One region of the Desulfovibrio sp. JC022 genome, then DNA from elsewhere that is predicted to be linked to it. Evidence: predicted binding sites of a transcription regulator. Region 1 holds the regulator's gene; the other holds the start of a gene.
What was found. Region 1 encodes sigma-54, which starts transcription at its own class of promoters, with help from an activator protein. Its sites were predicted from a motif close to CTGGCACGGNNNNTGCTT; they were not measured.
Positions count from the first base shown of each region.

Region 2: the regulator sigma-54 is predicted to act here: its motif matches at 2,508-2,525, upstream of flgB (flagellar basal body rod protein FlgB).

Region 1 covers NZ_VOPZ01000002.1:2,691-13,027, forward strand. The annotation lists gene FMS18_RS02965 (manganese-dependent inorganic pyrophosphatase) at 1-679, opposite strand, end outside; gene FMS18_RS02970 (PTS sugar transporter subunit IIC) at 756-1,433, opposite strand; gene FMS18_RS02975 (PTS sugar transporter subunit IIB) at 1,468-1,929, opposite strand; gene FMS18_RS02980 (PTS sugar transporter subunit IIA) at 1,933-2,361, opposite strand; gene rapZ (RNase adapter RapZ) at 2,392-3,273, opposite strand; gene FMS18_RS02990 (PTS sugar transporter subunit IIA) at 3,371-3,820, opposite strand; gene raiA (ribosome-associated translation inhibitor RaiA) at 3,824-4,360, opposite strand; gene rpoN (RNA polymerase factor sigma-54) at 4,412-5,827, opposite strand; gene lptB (LPS export ABC transporter ATP-binding protein) at 6,147-6,869, opposite strand; gene FMS18_RS03010 (LptA/OstA family protein) at 7,029-8,654, opposite strand; gene lptC (LPS export ABC transporter periplasmic protein LptC) at 8,669-9,259, opposite strand; gene FMS18_RS03020 (HAD family hydrolase) at 9,260-9,781, opposite strand; gene kdsA (3-deoxy-8-phosphooctulonate synthase) at 9,771-10,337, opposite strand, start outside.
Region 2 covers NZ_VOPZ01000001.1:574,769-585,105, forward strand. The annotation lists gene fliF (flagellar basal-body MS-ring/collar protein FliF) at 1-955, opposite strand, end outside; gene fliE (flagellar hook-basal body complex protein FliE) at 1,197-1,523, opposite strand; gene flgC (flagellar basal body rod protein FlgC) at 1,577-2,020, opposite strand; gene flgB (flagellar basal body rod protein FlgB) at 2,020-2,430, opposite strand; gene FMS18_RS02580 (lipopolysaccharide assembly protein LapB) at 2,748-3,302, shown strand; gene FMS18_RS02585 (IMP cyclohydrolase) at 3,473-4,072, shown strand; gene hflX (GTPase HflX) at 4,348-5,943, shown strand; gene infA (translation initiation factor IF-1) at 6,063-6,281, shown strand; gene FMS18_RS02600 (cold-shock protein) at 6,325-6,534, shown strand; gene FMS18_RS02605 (hypothetical protein) at 6,701-7,027, opposite strand; gene FMS18_RS02610 (chemotaxis protein) at 7,175-8,125, opposite strand; gene FMS18_RS02615 (response regulator) at 8,318-8,683, shown strand; gene hypD (hydrogenase formation protein HypD) at 8,891-9,985, shown strand; gene hypE (hydrogenase expression/formation protein HypE) at 9,987-10,337, shown strand, end outside.

The DNA of each region.
Region 1 (10,337 bases):
TGTCGAAAACGGACAGATCAACAACTTCGAGCTGGCCGATGCCAACTTTGTTGCCGGACATGTCGAAATCTTTGTAATCACGGAAGATGAGTTCGTTCATGGAAGCACCGGCAACTGCGGACTTAACGTTGAACATTTCCATTCCGAGAGCCATAACGTCTTCAACACCAGCAATCTTAGCCAGTTCTGCAACAGCTTCTTTGTCAGCTTCGGTGCAGGTTACGGACTTGAACATAACGGTGTCAGACAGGATTGCACAGAGAAGTACGCCAGCAATGTTCTTGGGAATTTCTACATTGTAGAACTTGTACATTGCGTTGATAACGGTACCGGTGCAGCCTACAGGCCATACCCACATTTCGAGGGGGTTGGGGGTAGTTACGTCACCAAGTTTGTGGTGATCAACTACTGCTACAACTTCACCCTTATCAAGGTTGTCCATGGACTGAGCAATGTCAGAGTGGTCAACGAGGATAACTTTCTGATCGGTAGCATCAGTCATGATTTCGGGAGCAGCGCAACCGAATTTTTCAAGAACAAAAGCAGTTTCGGGAGCGAGTTCGCCCTGAGAAACAGCTTTGGTTTCTTCTTTTGCTTTGGACCAGAGGTCAGCAATTGCGATTGCGGATGCAATGGTATCGGTATCGGGGTTCTTGTGTCCTACTGCGATAATAGCCATAATAAATTTCCTCCTAAGAAATGTGGTAGCTAATTGAGCTTGTGTCTTCTATCACAATCTTCTTTTTCTGCCAAGTCTAGATGATCCCGGCAAGGATAATAAAGCCGAACAAAACCACTCCGAAGACAAAAGTGGCATAAGCTTTACGCAATCTCAGGGCCAAAAGGCCTCCAAGACTGGCTGCAATCCATAAAAAAGACCATTTCATATCCACTCCGGCGACCAGCGGCCCCCATTTGTGAAAAAATATACAAAGGATATAATGAAGTATTATGGTGCTTGTCCAGAAAAAAAGCCAAGAAGTAACAAAAGTTCTTAAAATAGACTGGAAAACCAGCTTTTGCGGGAGCTGATCGCCCGCCTTCCCCTTACGGGCCCAGCCGATAAGCTTATTATGGCCACGATTATGCCACTGCCTGAGAGAAGAATCCATCCAGGACCCGATTCGAGCAAGAGGAAGACAAGCCAGTAAGACGACCATGACCTGCCGTGCTTCGGTAAAGGCAAAAGAGGTAGTCAGAGCCAGCGCGGCAAACGTGGGAGCCAAAATATGCGGAGGGATATAAGTTCCGGCAGGGATGTTATCCAGCCAGAAAAGTTCAAAAAACACGGCCACCTTAAGACTTGTTGCCACGTCTCCGGTAACAGCACCCCATAAGGCACCGACCACAAGTGGACGCTCAAGAAAACCGGGATTTATTGTAAAGCGGAAGAGCGAAAAAATCGCAAAAAAAAACCGATCACCGCAACCCAGACGGGAAACGACAACGACAAGCCTTGGAACAGACTCATGAGAACCTCACCTGAACAGGATCATTAGGAACGCAGCGAAAATCAAGTTCTATACCCTGCCCCTTAAAGTAATGAAGACAGGACTCATCATCTGAACTCAAAGCCACACTGGGGGAAATCTGTTTTTTACCGGGACCGTAATGAATATTGCCGATATTGACAGTACTGAATTGGAATCCTGAATCAAGGGCCCGGCGTACATCAGCGCAAGAAGAAAAAAGAATGATAGTACTTACATTTACATCAGCGATGGCAGGAATTCTATGGCTCAAATCATCAACAGAACAGAAAGAACACTTAACTGATTGTGGTATAGCCAGCGACATAATCTGCTGTTGCAAATCATCCCCGGCAACGGCATCGTTCACCACGATAATATGCTTTGCGTGAGTATACGGAAGCCATGTTTCAATGATCTGCCCATGGACAAGACGGTTATCAATTCTCACCCACATCATGGCCTACCCTTTTGAAGTTCGTTTTCGCAGCATCTCGCCTGCAATGACAATGCCTTTAGCTGCAGCCTTGCTGACTTCTTCGGCCATTTTCTGCAAAGATTCATTGCGCATCTGAAATGCCTTGAGAAGCATAGGCAGACTGACGCCGGTAACAACCTCTATATCATCCCCCTGCAACAGGGAGAGACTGAGGTTGGTAGGGGTTCCACCGAACATATCGGTAAGAATGAGAACACCATTCCCGTTATTCACTTCGGCAATGTTGTTTTTAAGAGAATCAACAGCCGCGTCAATGCCCTGCGAAACATCAACACTGAGGGAGATAATTCCCTCTTGAGGCCCGACTATTAATTCACCCGCTTCTATAAGCGCTTGTCCGAAGTTACCATGAGTAACAAGAACAATTCCGTTTTTGCTAGATTCTGTGCCCATCAAAATTCCCGATATATTCAACTATAAAAACTATTTTAAATGAATGTGCTTATGCTCAAGTGAAACAGAATAACCATTATCCTTGAGAGTTGCAAATATCCTTTCAGCGGTGGCAACGGAACGATGACGTCCGCCGGTACAGCCAACAGCAATAGTCAGCCTGTATCTTCCTTCCTCCTCGTAAAGAGGAAGCACATACTGAATGAAATCGAGATATTTCTCAATAAAAATTGAACCGGGTTCCGTACCTAAAACATAATCAGAAATAACCTTATCCTGACCGGAAAACGGGCGAAGCTCTTCTTCAAAGTATGGATTAGGCAGAAAACGAAGATCCATAACCATATCCGCAGCAGTTGGCACATCATGCTTAAAACCAAAAGACATAACATGAACACGCAATCCACGGGTCTTCTCGCTGAGCTCGGCCCATTTTTCCTGAATCCTGCGCCGCAGATCATGAATGGAATAAGTAGTGGTATCAATGACCAGATCAGCCTGATTGCGGACTTCTCCAAGAGCTTCCTTCTCTTTTTCAAGAGCCTGCTCAAGACCGATATCTCTCGATTCAAGGGGGTGTAAACGGCGGGTGGTGGCGTATCTACGCACCAATTCCGGCAGACGTGCTTCAAGATAAAGAATACTTGGACGATACCCTTTGGAAGTTAGTTCTTCACGGGTGGCTTCCCAGTCGACACTGAATTCAAGCTGTCGCAGATCCATACCCAGCACCAGCCCACGGTAGGCATTGTCACGAGTATTGAAAAGTTCAACCAGACGCGGAAGCATCCCTGCGGGCAGTCCGTCAACACAGAAAAAACGCAGATCCTCGAAGACTTTCAGAACAGTAGATTTACCGGCACCGGAAAGCCCGGTAACAACAATCACAGGAAAGGAATCCACATCAACCACCCCAGTATCCTCCTTGTACAATAGCCCACAAACAAAATTAGCAATGACCTGAGTTCATTGCTAATCTGATTTTCATTGATTCCGTAAGATTCCGGATCTAGCCGAGACCGAGAAGTTTAAGCAAATCCTGCTTATCCCCGGTATCAATAAACGCCTGCCGGAAAGCTTCATCTTTAAGCTGCCGGGAAATCTGCGCCAGCACCTTCAAATGAGCACCGGCCCCCTGCTCGGGGGCCAGTACCATAAAGAATATCTTACATGGCTGCATGTCCAGAGATTCAAAGTCGACTCCCTCGCTGGAGCGGCCGACAACTACGACAATCTCTTCAAGACATTCCAGTTTACCGTGGGGGATGGCTATGCCATCCCCGATTCCGGTTGTTCCAAGTTTTTCACGATCATTAAGGACCTTAAGGGCATTTTCCACATCCACTTCCAGACCTGCGTCCTTGAGGGTGGAAACCATTTCTTTCAGAACTTCACTCTTATCAGAGGCCTGTAGTTCATGAACAACAAGGTCCTTCGCCAAATTATCAGTTATATTCATCAGTTAGTATCCCGGGTCAATTAAACCGAAATCGCCATTATTGCGGCGGTAGATTACATTTATAGCTTCGTTATCCGCATTGCGGAATACGAGGAATTCATGGTCGAGAGTCTGAAGCTGCTCTGCGGCTTCATCAATACTCATAGGCTTGGGAACAAAAGAGTCGGACTCGACAATTACAGGTTCCCTGTACTCTTCCTCTCCATAGCTGAGAATATCCATACGGGCAGGAGCTGCGTCCTTACGCCTGTGACTTCTCATCTTTTCATTTGCGCGGCGAAGCTGGGCTTCTAGCTTGTCCAGAACCATATCCACGGTGGAATACATGTCCTCGGACACTTCGTAAGCTGAGACATGTAAATGGTCGGAGGTAAAAACTACTTCCGCAACATGCCTGAACTTATCAACTGACAGATTCACCTGCATATCAGTATTGTCAGGGTTGCTGACGTACTTTACCAACTTGGAGAAACGGCTGTTTGCATATTCCTTAAGATGTTCGGATGCGTCGAAATTCTTAAAAGTAAATGCTACGTTCATAAAGAGCCTCCTTAGTAAGGGGTGAATATGCGTTGATTTCTCCGGACTACATTAGAATACCTTTTTCCTCTTGGATGAGGAGAGTATCCCCATTGCAGTCCTGTACTTGGCTACGGTCCTTCTGGCTATATTGACTTCCAGCTTCTCTTTGAGAATCTCAGCAATCTTCTCGTCGCTGAGGGGCTTCTTTCCGTCCTCTTCGCCGATCAACTTTTTGATCGTCGCCTTGACGGACTCGGAACCGACCTGAGATCCGTCATCCAGACCGAGAGCACTATTAAAAAAGAACTTAAGTTCATAGATTCCATGCGGAGTAGAAACATACTTATTAGTAGTGATTCGACTCACAGTGGATTCATGCATCTCGATGTCTTCCGCAACCTCCTTAAGGATAAGCGGTTTTAACTTGGTGACACCGTGGGCGAAAAATTCGCGCTGAAACCTCACTATGGATTCAAGAACTTTATATAAGGTGCGCTGCCGCTGGTACAGGCTCTTCATCAGCCATTGTGCGGAACGCATCTTGTCCTGAAAATATTCCTTATCATCTCCCTTGGTTGATGCCAACGTCTCCACATAAAAAGCATTCATCTGCAATTTAGGAAGACCGTCTTCGTTCAGAACTATGACAAAATCACCATCATATTCATAAACATAAGCATCCGGGCTGACATAGAAAGAGTCTCCACCTGAAAAACTTGCTCCGGGCAATGGATCAAGTGTCTGCATCAGATCAAGGTAACTCTTTAAATCCTCCATGCTGAGCTTGAACTTCCGAGCCAGCGGCTTGTAGCGTTTCTTCTCAAGATCATCCAGATGGTCCCGGACCAACGAGACCAGAATCGGATCATCATCAAGCTTCAATGCTTCCAGCTGGATAAGCAGACATTCCTGCGGAGTCCTTGCCGCCACGCCTACCGGATCGAAACGCTGGATGCGGTGAAGCACCTTTTCCACGTCTTCGATTTCAGCATAGCATGTTTCACATACTTCTTCCAAGTCTATCCGTAAAAAACCTCCCGAACTTAAATTACCCATAAGGCATTCGCCGATGGTCTTTTCTTCGTCGGTAAAATCAGAGAGGCTCATCTGCCAATGCAGATGCCCTTCAAGAGAAGCCGTCTTGGTCAGACGCGTTTCAAATGAAGTTCCTTCTTCATAAGATTCAGACTCGCGGGAAGCAGACTGCTTTGATGTGCTGGAGAATTCACCGAGATAGTTTTCCCACTCGGCTTCCTTGGAAATTTGTGCCTCTTCGGCCGTAGCGGTGCCTGCATCAGCATCAGCAGCGTCAGTTCTCTCCTGCGCTTCAGCTTCTTCAAGAATAGGATTCTCCATAAGCTCCTGATGGACACTATCCACCAGTTCCAGACGGGAGAGCTGCAACAACTTGATCGCCTGCTGCAACTGAGGAGTCATAACCAGCTGTTGAGTAAGCTTTAATTGTTGTCTAAGTTCCAATCCCATATATTCAGGCCACCTTATATTAGTCTCAAACTCAATTTATTTCAGTTAGTTGCACACCAAAGCAATAAAAAAAAATTTTATTAAACCTCAGCCTTGATTTGACTATGCCACATCCCATTACAAGATGCAACAAAGACCTCTGAATTATCTGATATTTAAGGATTTTTTACATACAGAATTTGTATATGAAAAAAGTGTACCAATGTTCGGGCAGACTGTAAATCAACAATGCCAAAATTAATCAAACTTTAGCCCAAAAAAGAGCCGGACTTCAAAAAATGAAGCCCGGCCTGAAAAACAAAATTAGCGTAAAAAACGACTACAAACTAAAACTATCACCCAGATAAAGCCTGCGTGCCTTGGTGTTCTTCACAATATTTTCCGGTGAACCGTTAAGGATAACCCTACCCTCGTAAACAAGATAGGCCCGGTCACAGATGGAGAGTGTTTCACGCACGTTGTGGTCAGAGATCAGAATTCCCAGCCCCATATCTTTCAGTGAAGAAATGATGTCCTGAATATCAATTACTGCGATGGGATCAATCCCCGCAAAGGGTTCGTCAAGCAGAATGAACTTCGGATTGTTAATCATGGCCCGTGCAATCTCAAGACGGCGGCGCTCACCACCGGAAAGATACATGGCCTTCTGGTCTGCCAAACGCAGAATACCCAGTTGGTCAAGCAGTTCATCCGCCCTTTTCGGCACATCTTTACCGGAAAGACCGGTATGTTCGATTATGATTTCAAGATTCTTACGCACGGAAAGTTTCTTGAAAATGGAGCTTTCCTGCGGAAGATAACTGATCCCCTGACGTGCCCGCTCATGCAGGGGCAATCTGGTTATCTGCTTTTTATTAAGATAGACATCCCCGGAAGTAGGTTTGACCACCCCCACAAGCATATAGAATGTTGTGGTTTTCCCCGCTCCGTTAGGACCAAGCAGCCCCACAACCTCGCCCTCGCGCACGGTCAGCCCAATTCCGCGGACGACCTCCTTAGGTCCGTAGCACTTGACCAGTTTCTTGGCGATAATCGAAGACATAACTTCCTTTTTGATGCGCTACGCGCTTTTGATGAAATGATTTTGCCTCCGGCAGCCCTGCCGGGGGCCTCAAACCCTTTGAAAAGGGTTTAAGAATCCCAAACTTTTTTAATAGGGCTTCGCCGCTATAAACGCTTAATCATCATTAAATCATACAGACTAAGGCGAAACATTTTTCGGAGTATAAAAAATAGCCTCAATGGGTTTGTTACCGCCGACAACTTCAGCACGATTATCTTTCAGATAAAACTTAATCTCTTCACCCTGAATATTGTTGGGACCGTCCTGCAACTCGGCATTCCCATTCATATAAATAATGGAATCGCCCACAACATAAGTCAGTTTGTCGCAATGACCTTTGCGGTTGTTCATAACCACTTTAACATTACCACCGGCAACGATCTTCTTGATCTTATCCTGCGTGTCAGTAAGAGAATCACCTTCCGGTCTCAAGTGAGCGGTAAGAGTTTCCGAGGTAAGGGTCACGTCCAAGCGCACGACCTTAACATTACCGGAAAAAGTAATCCGGTTACGGTTTTCGCTAAAAGTCATCTTGGTGGATGTAATCTTGATAGGCACTTCATCCGGCCCGCCGGGCACGCGCTTCTTCTGCGGCTTTTCTTTTTTCACAACCGGAGCTTCAGCTTTGAGGTAAGTACCGAAAACATAACCGACACGCTTCAACTCTTTATCTTTTCCGGGCTTGAAAACAGGATACCATTTACCTTCTTCCTGCCCGACACTGACGGATTCACCAAGTTCAAGTTTGTCCACGATAAGAGACTTGGCATTTGGTTCAGAACGAACATTGAGAACCGCAGTGGCATACATTATTTTAGTCTGAACCGGAGCCAGTAACATTTCGTCCATGGCTTCTTCCATGGCAGCCAACTCACCGCCCCTTTCAATTTCCTGCTTTGCCTTTTTGGCCTTCTCTGCCTTGATTTCAGCCTTACGGGCATCAATTCCGGCCATCTGGGCTTTTTCCAGATTTTTGGGATAAGGAGCAAGGAAAGGCCCCCATGCATACCCCCAGACGGGAGTATCCTTTTTGACCATGGTATCAATGCGATAGAGGGCATACATGCCGCCCTTATCAATCCCAACCTGCGCACGATGACCGGGACTGAGCAGCCCCACAGCCTTTGAAGTGGCCACAGGTTTTTCAATCACATTAATTCTGCGCACGGCATAACGGATGCGAGCATCATCATTAACAATATCAATGTCGCTCTGCTTTACAAACCCAAGAGCATCAGCTTCAGAAACAACTTTTGCGTCAGCCTTAAAAATTGCATACCAGCCGCCTTTGAGGAAGCCGACCTTAACTTTATCACCGGACTTGATCATCCCTCCGGTTGAAGACTTCACTGTCCGCTCCAGATGGTATTTAAGATCCTTGCCCACGTAACGGATATCACCCCAATCCACCAAAGGACTGTCAGGAGCAGCAGGAACAACAACCTTACGGGAAACATAGCCCACAGGTTTCATGTCCTTTTCATCAGAAGCGGGATAAACCGGATACCAATTACCCTGTGCTTTGCCGACCAGAAAACTTTCCGCCGGGGAAAGAACCCATACTACGGCCCCTTTCAAATCGGGTTTTGCGCGTACATTGGCAATAGTCCGGGCAATCTTCAACTCAGACTTTTCATAGGCATGGGCAGATGTTCCAGCCAAAATAAAAACAAGGAAGAACACCGCACAAACAATGGCGGGAGAAAGCAATGCGGATGCGGACCAGCCGCTAAACAATGAACTTTTTTCAGCTATATTAATCAAATGAATGCTCGCTTCTATTGAGGCATTACCACCATGTCCGGTGAAATCAGGGCTTCCATTCCGTCTTCAATCATTATTTCACGGGTGACAAGGTCTACCTTGACCCGATTGGAAGTGATGTAAACGGCAGGACTCTGCACTTTTACATTACCTTCAAGAAAAAGCAGGTTGTCTTTGGGTTTAAAGTCAAGGCGATCAGCCACAAGGCCCATATCACCGTAATGACCTTTAACATTATCCCAGAGCTTGAGGCCTTCACCTTTTTGACTGACCTCACCATGCAAAGCACTGACAAAGACTTCCTTGCGGTCCCGGCCAAGATAATATGTGACCCGGGGTTTGTCAGCAATGACCAGCCCTTTTTCCTGATCGTAGTCAGCACTTCCAGCCCGCAGAATCCACTCAATATCACCGCCGGTTCCCTGAATCAGCTCAATTTCCTCAGCGGAAATATCAGACTGATTTTTATTGGAAAGAAGCGGATTTTCCACAACATCACGTGCCATATGTGGAAAGGTTCCGTATTTCTTACCCAGCAGAGTTCCAGCGCAGACCCCGAAAGACAGGGATAAAATCAAAGATAAAACCAAGCCGATACGGCCCATCTAGCCTGCCCACTCTTTCCAGATTTCATTCAACTTGCCCTGAGCGTCAAGGATGAACGAAATAGCTTCACGCACAGCACCCTGACCGCCCTCGCGGCTGGAGATCCATTTGGATATTCCGAAAATTTCAGGCTGGGCATTCTTCACCGCCATAGGCAATCCCACGCGGACCATAACCGGAACATCAATCCAGTCATCGCCGACGTAGGCCACTTCTTCGTCTTTGAGTCCCTTTTCCTTAAGCAGCTTTTCATAAAAAGGCAGTTTCTCGCGCTGACCGGGATAATATTCAGTAATTCCCAGCTCGGTAACACGCTTTTCAACCGCACCGTGATTCAGTCCGGTGATTACCGCCAGCTCGATGCCCGCCTTCTGGGCAAACTTAATACCGAGGCCGTCCTGCACATTAAAACGCTTCACGACATTGCCTTCATGGTCATAGTAAAGACCACCGTCAGTAAGCACGCCGTCCACATCAAGGATGAGTAATTTAATTTTTTCAGCACGCTGCCTAGCAGACATAATCTACACTCCATGCGGCCAAAAGATCCTTAACCAAGTCTTCTGCTCGATCAAGGGGCCAGCTGTTGGGACCATCGCAAAGTGCACAATCCGGGTCGGGATGGGTTTCCATGAACACACCGGAAGCCCCCGCTGCAACAGCAGCACGGGAAAGCACAGGTACAAATTCACGCTGACCGCCGGACTTACCGTCCAAACCACCGGGAAGCTGCACTGAATGGGTGGCATCAAAAACAACCGGGCATCCCAGCTCTTTCATAATTGCCATGGAACGCATGTCCACCACAAGATTATTGTAACCGAATGAAGACCCGCGCTCGGTAAGCCAGATACGTTCATTTCCGGCTTCGCGCAGCTTATTCACCACGTGACGCATTTCATGAGGAGCAAGAAACTGGCCCTTCTTAACGTTGATGACCCGTCCGGTATTAGCGGCAGCAACAAGAAGGTCGGTCTGGCGGCAGAGAAATGCGGGAATCTGAATCACATCAGCCACTTCGCCAACAGGCGCGGCCTGATCCGGGGTATGAATGTCGGTGACAACGGGAAGACCGGT
Region 2 (10,337 bases), on a different contig from region 1:
CGCCGCGAAAGTTTGCCTCGGGTACGCCGCCGTCAACATTGGCGGTACCGCGTGTTGTTTCTTCACTGGTCTGTTCGGAGCGTGCCACCTGACCGTCAGGGTCGTATGCTTCTGTCTTGATGGTGCGCTGTCTGAAGTCGAGATCTGCGTTAACTTTGGCGATGACTTTATCCGGTCCGACGATGGGCATGAGCAGACGCTGGATGCGCTGTTCAATCTTGGATTCGAGGCCGGATTTGTATTCGAGCTGGCTGTTGGTGATGTTCAGTCCCAGTCCGCCGTCATCTTCGGGCTGGTAGAGGACCTGTCCGCGCATATCAGTAATAGTGACGTGCCCAGGTTTCAAACCTTCAACAGACATGACTACGAGATTTAATACACCTTTGATCTGCTTATCGGAAAGCTTTTCCCCTTCTTTGAGCTTAAGGACTACGGAAGCTGAAGGGTCAATTTGCTCTTCAATAAACAGGGACTTGGAAGGCATCACCAGATGGACTCTGGCGCGGTCAACCTGCGGAAATTCGGTGATTGTACGTGCTAGTTCACCCTGTAGGGCACGCTGGTAGTTGATGCGCTGAATGAAGTCAGTTTGTCCGATTTGAACCTCGTCGAAAATTTCATAGCCGATTCCCTGTCCGTGAAGAGCTCCTTCCCCGGCTATTTTCAGGCGCAGGTCGTAGACTTTATCTGCGGGAACCAGAATTGTAGAACCGTTGTCCTCAATTTTGTAAGGCTCCTTGGTAGATTGCAGGATGGAAACAACGCGGGATGCGTCTTCTGCGTAAAGTTTGGTGTAAAGAACTCTGTACTCAGTCTGGTTGAGCCAGAATACCATGAGAATGAATGCGATTACGACTGTGGCCGCAAGTCCGCCGATCATGATCCGCTGTGAAACTGTGCGGTCAGACCAGAAACCTTGAAATTTACCCAGATACTCAACGATGAAATTTGGCATACTAAAACTCCTGACGATTTTTCATTTGTTTAAGCAATATGCAGTCCAACGTAAAGTTGTTTATTGAAATTAGTAGTTTATCGCGGTTGTTTTGAGAGAGGTCTTAGGCGGCGAGAGCAGGTGACAAAAAAATGTCCGGACTTAAGACGAGTAAAAGCCGCCATAAAAGAAGCCTGTTTAGGACCCTCTTATGGCAGCTGTATTTTCTAAGATGGTAGTCGGAGCAAATTGATCTACCTGATTAGAAAGGCATTTTCATGACTTCCTGATAAGCAGTCATAACTTTGGTACGCACAGTACTGGTCATGGTCATGGCAACACTGGCCTTCTGTAATGAGATCATCAACTCATGGACGTTCTGGTTTTTTCCGGAAGCAAATTCCTCGATCATAGCTTTTTTCTGACCTTGCAGCTCGTTGACGCCTTTGATGGAGTCCGTGAGGGTTTCGGAAAAAGAGTTCGGTTCGGCCTTATGAAGATCCATTGTCTTGTCGAACTTTTTATCGAACTTCTGCTGGTTCTGGATTGCATTGCTGTATGCATTCATTGCTACGTTTCTGATGGACATGTTTTGCTCCTTTTTCGTGTGTCGGAAATCCGTCGGTTGTAATCAGCCGGGTCTTACTGTCCCATTCCGATTCTCAGTGCGCGGTTGAACATCCTCTTGGCGGAGTCTACTGATTGCGCGTTGGCTTCGTAAGATCTGCTGATGGTGATCATGTTGACCATTTCCTCGACAACGTTAATGTCCGGATATTTGACGATTCCTTTTGAGTTGGCGTCAGGATGGTTCGGCTCATACACTTCTTTAAAAGGACGGGTGTCGGAGACTACGCCTCTGACTGTTACGCCCCGAAGCTGCTGGTTGAGCTGTTGATCCATGGCGGTTTCAAAAGGTGAGAGTACGGGGCTGGACTCCATGGCAACACTTTTGCGGCGGTAAGCGCCGCCTTCGGCTGTCCGTGTAGTCCTGGCGTTAGCCATGTTCATGGATACAACGTTCAGGTACTCCCTTTGGGCTTTAAGCCCTGAAGCTCCGATATCAAGTGCTGTGAAGAAGTTCATTATCTAGCTCCGCTTTGGATGATTTTGTTCATGCCCTGAAAATTTTTCCCGATAACCTGAGAGAGGGCATTGTAGTAAAGGGTGTTCTTGGCCATGGCGACCATCTCTTTATCCATGTCGACCCGGTTTTCACCGTGAACGACTCTGGGTTCGAAGTTGGAAAGAACATCTCCTTCAAACTTGTTTGCATCAAAAGCATTGGGGATATGCATTTTGCTGGTTTTGGTCATCTTACCTTTGGCATCAAGGCCCATGGCCTTTTGAAGATCGTCTTCAAACTCGAGGCGTTTTTCCTTGTAGCCTGGGGTGTTGACGTTAGCCAGATTGGAGGAGACGAGGTTTTGACGCTGTAATCTCAGATCGAGTACTTTACCTGTCAATTGTATGTGGCTTCCGAAAAGTCCTTTCATGTGTATATCCTCCTGCAAAAAATTCCCGGTGCCGGTATGGGCCGGAAAGAATTGGTATTTACTTTGTGATTCGTATTTAGCAAAAGCTGTGCCGTTCTTGTAATTACTTGAAATGTATGATTAGTTTTTGCGTTGCTTTTGCCTGTGTGGCTTTGGTGTCGGAAATCGGGCGCAAAAAATATATCCATTATATAATGTAGGGAGTGCTGGGTTTGGTTTTGGCACGCGGCATGCATAAACTCAGGCAGACCCTTAGAGGTCGAAAAAAATGCCGCTTAGGATTGTCCGGCGGTAAATAAAATTTCCGGAGGGGAATTATGAGTCATTTAGATTATGAAATTAACAAGGAACTCGGTGAGTGTTATCTGTTCATGGGTGAACTGGATAAGGCTGAAGATTACTACAAGAAGGCTGCCGGATCTAACGGTGTGCATCCTGATCCTTACATCGGTCTTGCAACAATCGCAGTCCAGCGTGGTGAGTATGATGCTGCCATGTCACTGTATGAAAAAGCTCATCAGGTAGAAGCTACCGATAAGAGTTTTGCCGGCATGGGACTGATCCAGATGGAAACCTCCCGTCAGGACGAAGCCTTTGACAACTTTTCTCAGGCTCTCGACATTAACATCAGCAACATGGTTGCTCTTTTCGGCATCATCAGGATCGGTCACGAGGCTGAAAGAATGGCTGAAGCTATTCCTTTCCTCGAAAAGTTCCTCGAAGTTGATCCCGAGAAGCACGAAGTCCGCTACTCCCTCGCAGGTCTTTACATCTGCATGGAGCAGAAGGAAAAAGCTGTCGAGCAGCTTGAAATGATCCTTGAAAAGGATCCCGCAAATGAAGCGGCTAAGGAACTGCTGAGCCAGATTTAGCTCACACAGATCCTTTATATATAGCCGACTCCCCTCCCGGTTGGTCCCGTTCCTGTTCGTGTGGTTCGGGAGCGGGGACCAACTACCGGCGAGAAAATGTGCGGTCCGGAAGCTTGCCTTTACGGCATAAATCCGGCACAACTCCACAAAAAACAAAGTGGAGATGTGTTATGGATATGTTGCCTGTAAAGCGCGGAGTGCTCAGTGTTACTGATAAATCCGGGCTTGCTGAATTTGCGGCTGAGTTGGCTGGTTTCGGTGTTGAACTCATCAGCACCGGCGGCACAAGGAAAATGCTTCTTGATGCCGGACTGGATGTTAAATCTGTAAGTGATGTTACCGGTTTCCCTGAGATCATGGGCGGTCGTGTAAAGACCCTGCACCCCAGCGTGCATGGCGGCATCCTTGCTGACAAGGATAACCCGGAGCACCTGTCGACTCTCGAAGAACACGGAATCGAGACCATCGATATGGTTTGTGTTAACCTGTACAATTTTGCCAAGGCTGTAAGTGAAGGGCAGGATCTGAAAAACGCTGTCGAGCAGATCGACATCGGTGGTCCCACTATGCTGCGTGCTTCAGCGAAAAATTTCCATTCCGTTCTGGTTATTCCCAGTCCGGTACATTACCCCCGTATTCTTGAAGACATAAAAAAGAACGACGGCAAGGTTTCTCTCGCGCTCAGAAAAGATCTGGCTGCGGAGACTTTTGCGCTTGTCTCTGAATACGATTCCATGATTGCCAAATATCTGGCAGATCACGACGCGTAATATTTTAAAAGTGGGATGTCATTTTTATGGCATCCCGTTTTTATGTTATGATACGCTTCGCGTTTTAGTCGGGTGATTTCGCCTCCGGCGGCCAAAGGGGATAATCCCCTTTGGAATCCTTAGTTGGGTAAAATTTTGTTATCGACAGCGGCGAAGCCTAATAAAAGTTTTTGGGATTCTTAAACCCGTTTTACAAAAAGGGTTTAAGCCCCCGGAGGGATAGTCTTATAGCTCTTAAAGCCAAAGGTAATACTCAGGGCCTTAAGCCCAGTGAGTTGAAACGTGTCAACCGTCTTGCGGACCGTCGTTACAATGACCCCAACGGGTTCACTAATGAGCAGGCCCGCGAGCTCTCTTTTCTCAGTCATGAAATCGGACGCCAGATTGGCCTGTTGATCAATCGGCAGGGTAAACCGGAAATGATTCTGGTCGGTGATCCGGGGTCAATCTATATTCCCGAATTGCCGAGGACCCGTCAGTCCGAAGGGCGGTTGCGCGGTTTGCGACTCCTGCATACCCATATTTCCGGGGAAAACCTGTCCGAGGAAGATCTCATGGATATGGTTTTCCTGCGTCTGGACAGCGTCAGCGTCATTGCATCCAACCCGCATGGTGAACCTGATTTTGTTCAGTTCGCCTATCTGCTTCCTCCAGGTTCCGGAGAAAAACCTTACGAACAGCTTGCCCCGGTACGCTGGGACCGTGCGGACATGGATCTTCCGAACCAGATTAAAGCCCTCGAAGATGAATTTCGCCGTGCGGACCGTACCCGCGATACCACTGATAAACGTGAGCGGGCCATTGTGGTCAGTGTTTCGCAGGACCCCAAGTCTGTGCAGGAACGTTCCCTTGATGAGCTGGAAGACCTTGCAGATACCGCAGGGCTGAAGGTTGAAGGACGTCTGGTGCAGCGTATCCGTAAACTCAATCCCAAATTTATCATGGGTAAGGGCAAACTTGCCGAGCTGGAAGTTATTGCCTTGCAGGCTGATGCGGAAGTGATCCTTTTTGATCAGGAACTTTCTGCCGCCCAGATGCGTAACCTTGCCAAGCTGACTGAACGCAAGGTACTGGACCGCACTCAGCTTATTCTGGATATTTTTGCCCAGCATGCCACCACCCGCGCCGGTAAATTGCAGGTGGAGATGGCGCAGCTCAAGTACACCATGCCGCGTTTGGTCGGTAAGAACCGGGCTATGTCGAAGCTTATGGGCGGAATCGGCGGTCGCGGTCCCGGTGAGACCAAGCTGGAGATTGATCGCCGTCGTATCAAGGATAAACTCACTAAGCTGGGCAAGGAACTGAAAAAGGTAAGTCGTCAGCGGGGATTTACCCGTGAACGGCGTGCACGTGCCGGTGTTCCGGTTGTGTCGCTGGTCGGTTATACAAATGCGGGCAAGTCTACCTTACTCAATACCCTGACCAACAGCGGAGTTCTGGCTGAAGATAAACTTTTCGCCACTCTTGATCCCACCAGTAGGCGTATCCGTTTTCCCCGTGAGCAGGAACTCATCCTGACCGATACGGTTGGATTTATTCGTCAGCTTCCCGTGGAATTGAAAGAAGCATTTCGTGCCACTCTTGAAGAGTTGGAAGCTGCCGATGTGTTGCTTCATGTTTGCGATGCTTCCCACCCGGAAGTGGGGGAGCAGATTGCAGCAGTAGATAATATTGTTGCGGATATGAATCTTGATGATGTGGCGACAATTCTCGTACTCAACAAGTGGGATAAACTTGATGATGAGCAGCGCGAGTTAATGCGCAATACTTATCCGCAAGGTATTCCCTCCAGCGCAGTAAGCCGTCGTTCACTTAATCTGCTGGTGGAAGATATTCTTAATGCCATCGAGAGGCTCGGTCATAAATTTTAAGATCGGGTCTGCTCGTTAATTCTTTCCTTATTGCATTAATAGCTGTAGATTAGTAACAGGTATGTGTAGCACATTTCTGATTTTTACTTTTGAAGCAGTTGTTGGCGACGGAGGAAGCCATGGCTAAAGAAGAAGGTATTGAGGTAGAAGGTATTGTTCAAGAAGCATTGCCCAATGCTATGTTTAAGGTTGAACTCGAAAACGGGCATGTTATTCTGGGGCATATTTCCGGTAAAATGCGTAAGTATTACATACGTATTTTACCGGGGGACCGGGTGAAGGTGGAACTTTCACCATATGACCTCACCCGCGGACGCATTACTTTCCGCATGAAATAATTTTGCTGATAAGTTCAGTCCTGATCCGACTGCTGAGGGGTTTATGAGTTCAAAAGGGGTAGTCAGCTGGTTCAATGATATTAAGGGATTCGGTTTTATTGAAGATGAGACCGGAAAGGATATTTATGTTCATTTTTCCGAAGTTCTCCAGGACGGATTTAAGACCCTTAATGTAGGCGAGAAAGTAGTCTTCGAACTTGTAGACGAAGATACAGCACCCAAAGCAACAGCTGTTCGGATAATTAATTACTAGTTTCTTTATGAATATAAATTTTAAGCCCGCCTGTTGGAAAACAGACGGGCTTTTCTATTGGCAAATTGTCATAAAATTTAGTGGTGAAGCCCCAATAAAAGGTTTTGGGATTCTTAAACCTTTTTGCAAAAGGGTTTAAGGCCCCGGCAGGGTCGCCGAAGGCTTTTTATCTCTGCCCGGCTTCGTTTTTGGTGGGTTCTAGGACCGCGTCCACGTTGACCTCGCGTGAAGTCATTTTGTTGTTTTCAATTTCGTAGCGGGTCAGCTTCCAATCAATGTGATCGATGAAATCCACCTTGGCCCATCCTTCGGGGGGCAGACGCTTGACAAGTTCTTCCAGAAAATCATCAATGTCGATATAGTGTCCTTCGTAATCGACGTTCAAAACTTTATTTTTGTATACGATTTTTTCAAATGGGATTTCCAGTTTGATGTCTTCGAAATCCTCTGCGGATAAACCGTGAACATCTCCGTATACTCTTACATCTTCCATATTTTGCTCCTCCGTGAAAGGGATATTTTAATATTTAATACCATTTTGAAAAAGGAAGATATTGTCACTTTGACTTTCATGCAACAAAAAACGGCCCACAAAAATGCGGACCGCTTGCAGGAAAATACCTAGTAAAGCCTAGTCGGATTACATATTTTTTTTACTTTCAATTAATTTAATGGCTTTTTCCGGGAGCAAGTGTAGATCAGGTTTTGAAATTTGATCATCTGCTCCGACTGATTCTCCCTTATGGCGCAGTTCTTTGGTAATAATGGAAGAATAGAGAATGATGGGCAGGTCTTTCAGGTCCGGGTCATCCCTGATCCATTTGGCGAGACTGAATCCGTCCATCAACGGCATTTCAATGTCTGAAACTACGATTTCCACATAGTCTTTAACAGGTCTGTTTTCCTGTTTGGCTACTTCTTTGATTTGCATGAGGGCTTTTTGAGCCTCTTTGCCGTTATGCAGGATTGTGTGCCTGAAATTTGCATTGTTAAGGCTCTTTTCAAGCATGGCACGAATAGTTGGGGAATCGTCACAGACCAGCGCGTTGTATGCTTCTGTTGCTATTGCCGAGGGAGCATCAAAATCACCGCCTAATGTGGGATCAAGGTCGGCAAGAATTGATTCAAGGTCGAGTAGTTGGATAAAGCGGTCTTCGCGCTCAACTATCCCTACAATGCAGCTGTCATCAAAACTGCTCATGAATTTGTCGGGCGAAAGCACCTGTCCCCAGCCTACTCGATGGATTTCGGTCACCCCGCTGACTTGAAAACCGGATACTGTCTGGCTGAATTCAGTAACAATGACGATGTCATATTTGTTTGTTTTTCGTTTCATCCCCAGCCAGACCGCAAGATCAAGTACCGGCAGGATGTGGTTGCGTAGGGGGATAGTACCCATAAAACACGGATGTTCGGCGGATTCCGGGTGCTCCAGCTGGGGGCTTTCAATAACCTGCATAACTTTGGCAACGTTGACCCCGAAATGACATCGTTCTTCCGGCCCGTCTTCAGACTTTGGAAGATCGATGTAAAATTCAAGAATTTCAAGCTCATTGGTGCCGGTTTCGAGCAGGATTTCTGTTTTTGCCATGGCAGCGGCTCCTGAAAAATTATATTAGGATGTTTGGTTCTTATTTTAATATGTTACAATATTAGAAAGGTCAGGTCCATAGATTTTAAATGTAACGCAGTGTATTGGTAATTAACATCTAATTGCTCTTTACAAAAGCTGCCGGTTTAGCTTAGGCATTACAGAATCGATAATTAAAATGAAGAGGGGTTCATGTATAAAATATTGATTGCTGAAGATGATAAAATTTCTCAAAAACTTGCTGCGCGGTTTGTGAACGATCTGGGACATATCTCTTTTGTCAGCCCGCACGGCAAACACGCTTATGAAGCATTGAAAGCTGAAAATGATTTTGATGTTCTGGTTACAGACATAATGATGCCCGAAATGGACGGACGTCAGCTGGTACAGACTTTAAGGGGCGATTCCCAGTTTATGGATATGCCTATTGTGATTATGTCCGCAGTGGTCGGTGTTTCGGATATTTCCAACTTATTGGCTCTTGGGGCGACATATTTTCTGCCCAAACCTATCGATAAAGAAGAATTTAATGACGTGATCAACCGTTGCTTGAAATAAGGTTCATTTTTTGTTTGCTTGATTTTTTTTAAGGCTCCGCCATTTTGGCGGAGTCTTTTTTTTGCGCTATCAAAATATGGTCAGCATCGGACTTGTTACTAAACGTGAATGGGTATAATGAGAACAAAAGCTTTATGAATAACAAGGTTATATCTGTGCGTGAGTTGTATAATCTGTTTAAGGAAATGTTAACTTTGGGGGTGCTCCTTGTCGCTTGAGATTTTGGATAAATTTAATGACCCTAAGCTGTGTAAAGAACTTCTGGCTTGTTTGCGGGATGAGCTGGACAGTGAAATACGGTTCATGGAGGTCTGCGGAACACATACGGTTTCCATTTTTCGCAGCGGGTTGCATTCGGTCCTGCCTAAAGAGGTTGTTCACCTCAGCGGTCCCGGCTGTCCGGTATGTGTGACCCACGAATCCGAGGTAAACGCTTTTCTGGATCTTGCCGGGAAGGACGGGGTAATAGTGGCGACCTTCGGGGATCTGATCAAAGTTCCCGGAGACAAAGGGCATTGCTTGAAGAATGCGCAAGCTGACGGTGCCCGGGTGGAGATCATTTACTCTCCTTTTGATGCTCTGGATCTGGCGCGGAATAATCCTGACAGCACGGTTGTTTTTCTGGGTGTAGGATTTGAGACTACGGCCCCGACCATTGCGGCTACAGTGCTCATGGCTCAGCAGCAGGGACTTGAAAATTTCAAGGTACTTTCCTTTCATAAGCTGGTGCCGCCTGCACTGGACGTACTGATTTCCGACCCGGATACGCGGATTGACGGGTTCATATTGCCCGGACATGTCTCTACTGTTATCGGAATTCATCCGTATGATTTTATCGGTGAAAAATACGGTAAGCCCTCAGTGGTAACCGGATTTGATCCTGTGGATATTTTACAGGCTTTGCTGATGATGGTTCGGGCTTCTAAAGAGGAACACCCGGCTATCCAGAACCAGTATGTGCGCGGTGTATCCGAGAACGGCAACCCTAAGGCTGTGGAAGTCATGTATCAGGTTTTTGAGGAGTCGGATGCTCTCTGGCGCGGTATCGGGATGATCCCCGGAAGCGGCCTTGAATTCCGGGCTGAGTATGAAAAATTTGATGCCAAGAAAATTTTTGATCTCAATATCGGTGAATGTCCGCCGCTTAAGGGGTGCAAATGCGGAGAGGTCCTTAAGGGGAAAATGACTCCTGAGAAGTGTCCGCTGTTCGGGAAAGCCTGTACTCCCGCCAAACCGGTAGGTCCCTGTATGGTTTCAACTGAAGGCAGCTGCGCTGCTTACTTCAAATACAAAGTAGATTAATATGTCCTCAGATAAAGTTTTACTCGATTACGGTTCCGGCGGAAGGGCCTCTCAGAGGCTTATTTCCGAACTTTTCCTCAAGCATTTTGCTAACGATGAACTGGAGAGGCTCAATGACGCAGCCACCCTGAATTTAAAGGGAAAAATCTCCATGAGCACCGACAGCTTCACCGTTGATCCAATTTTTTTTCCGGGTGGTGATATCGGATCATTGGCAGTTCACGGAACAGTCAACGATGTGGCTATGCTCGGCGCGATTCCGCGGTATATGACTTGTGCCTATATTATTGAAGAAGGGCTGCCCATGGACGATCTGGAGAAAATCGTCATATCAATGGGCGAGGCTTGCAGG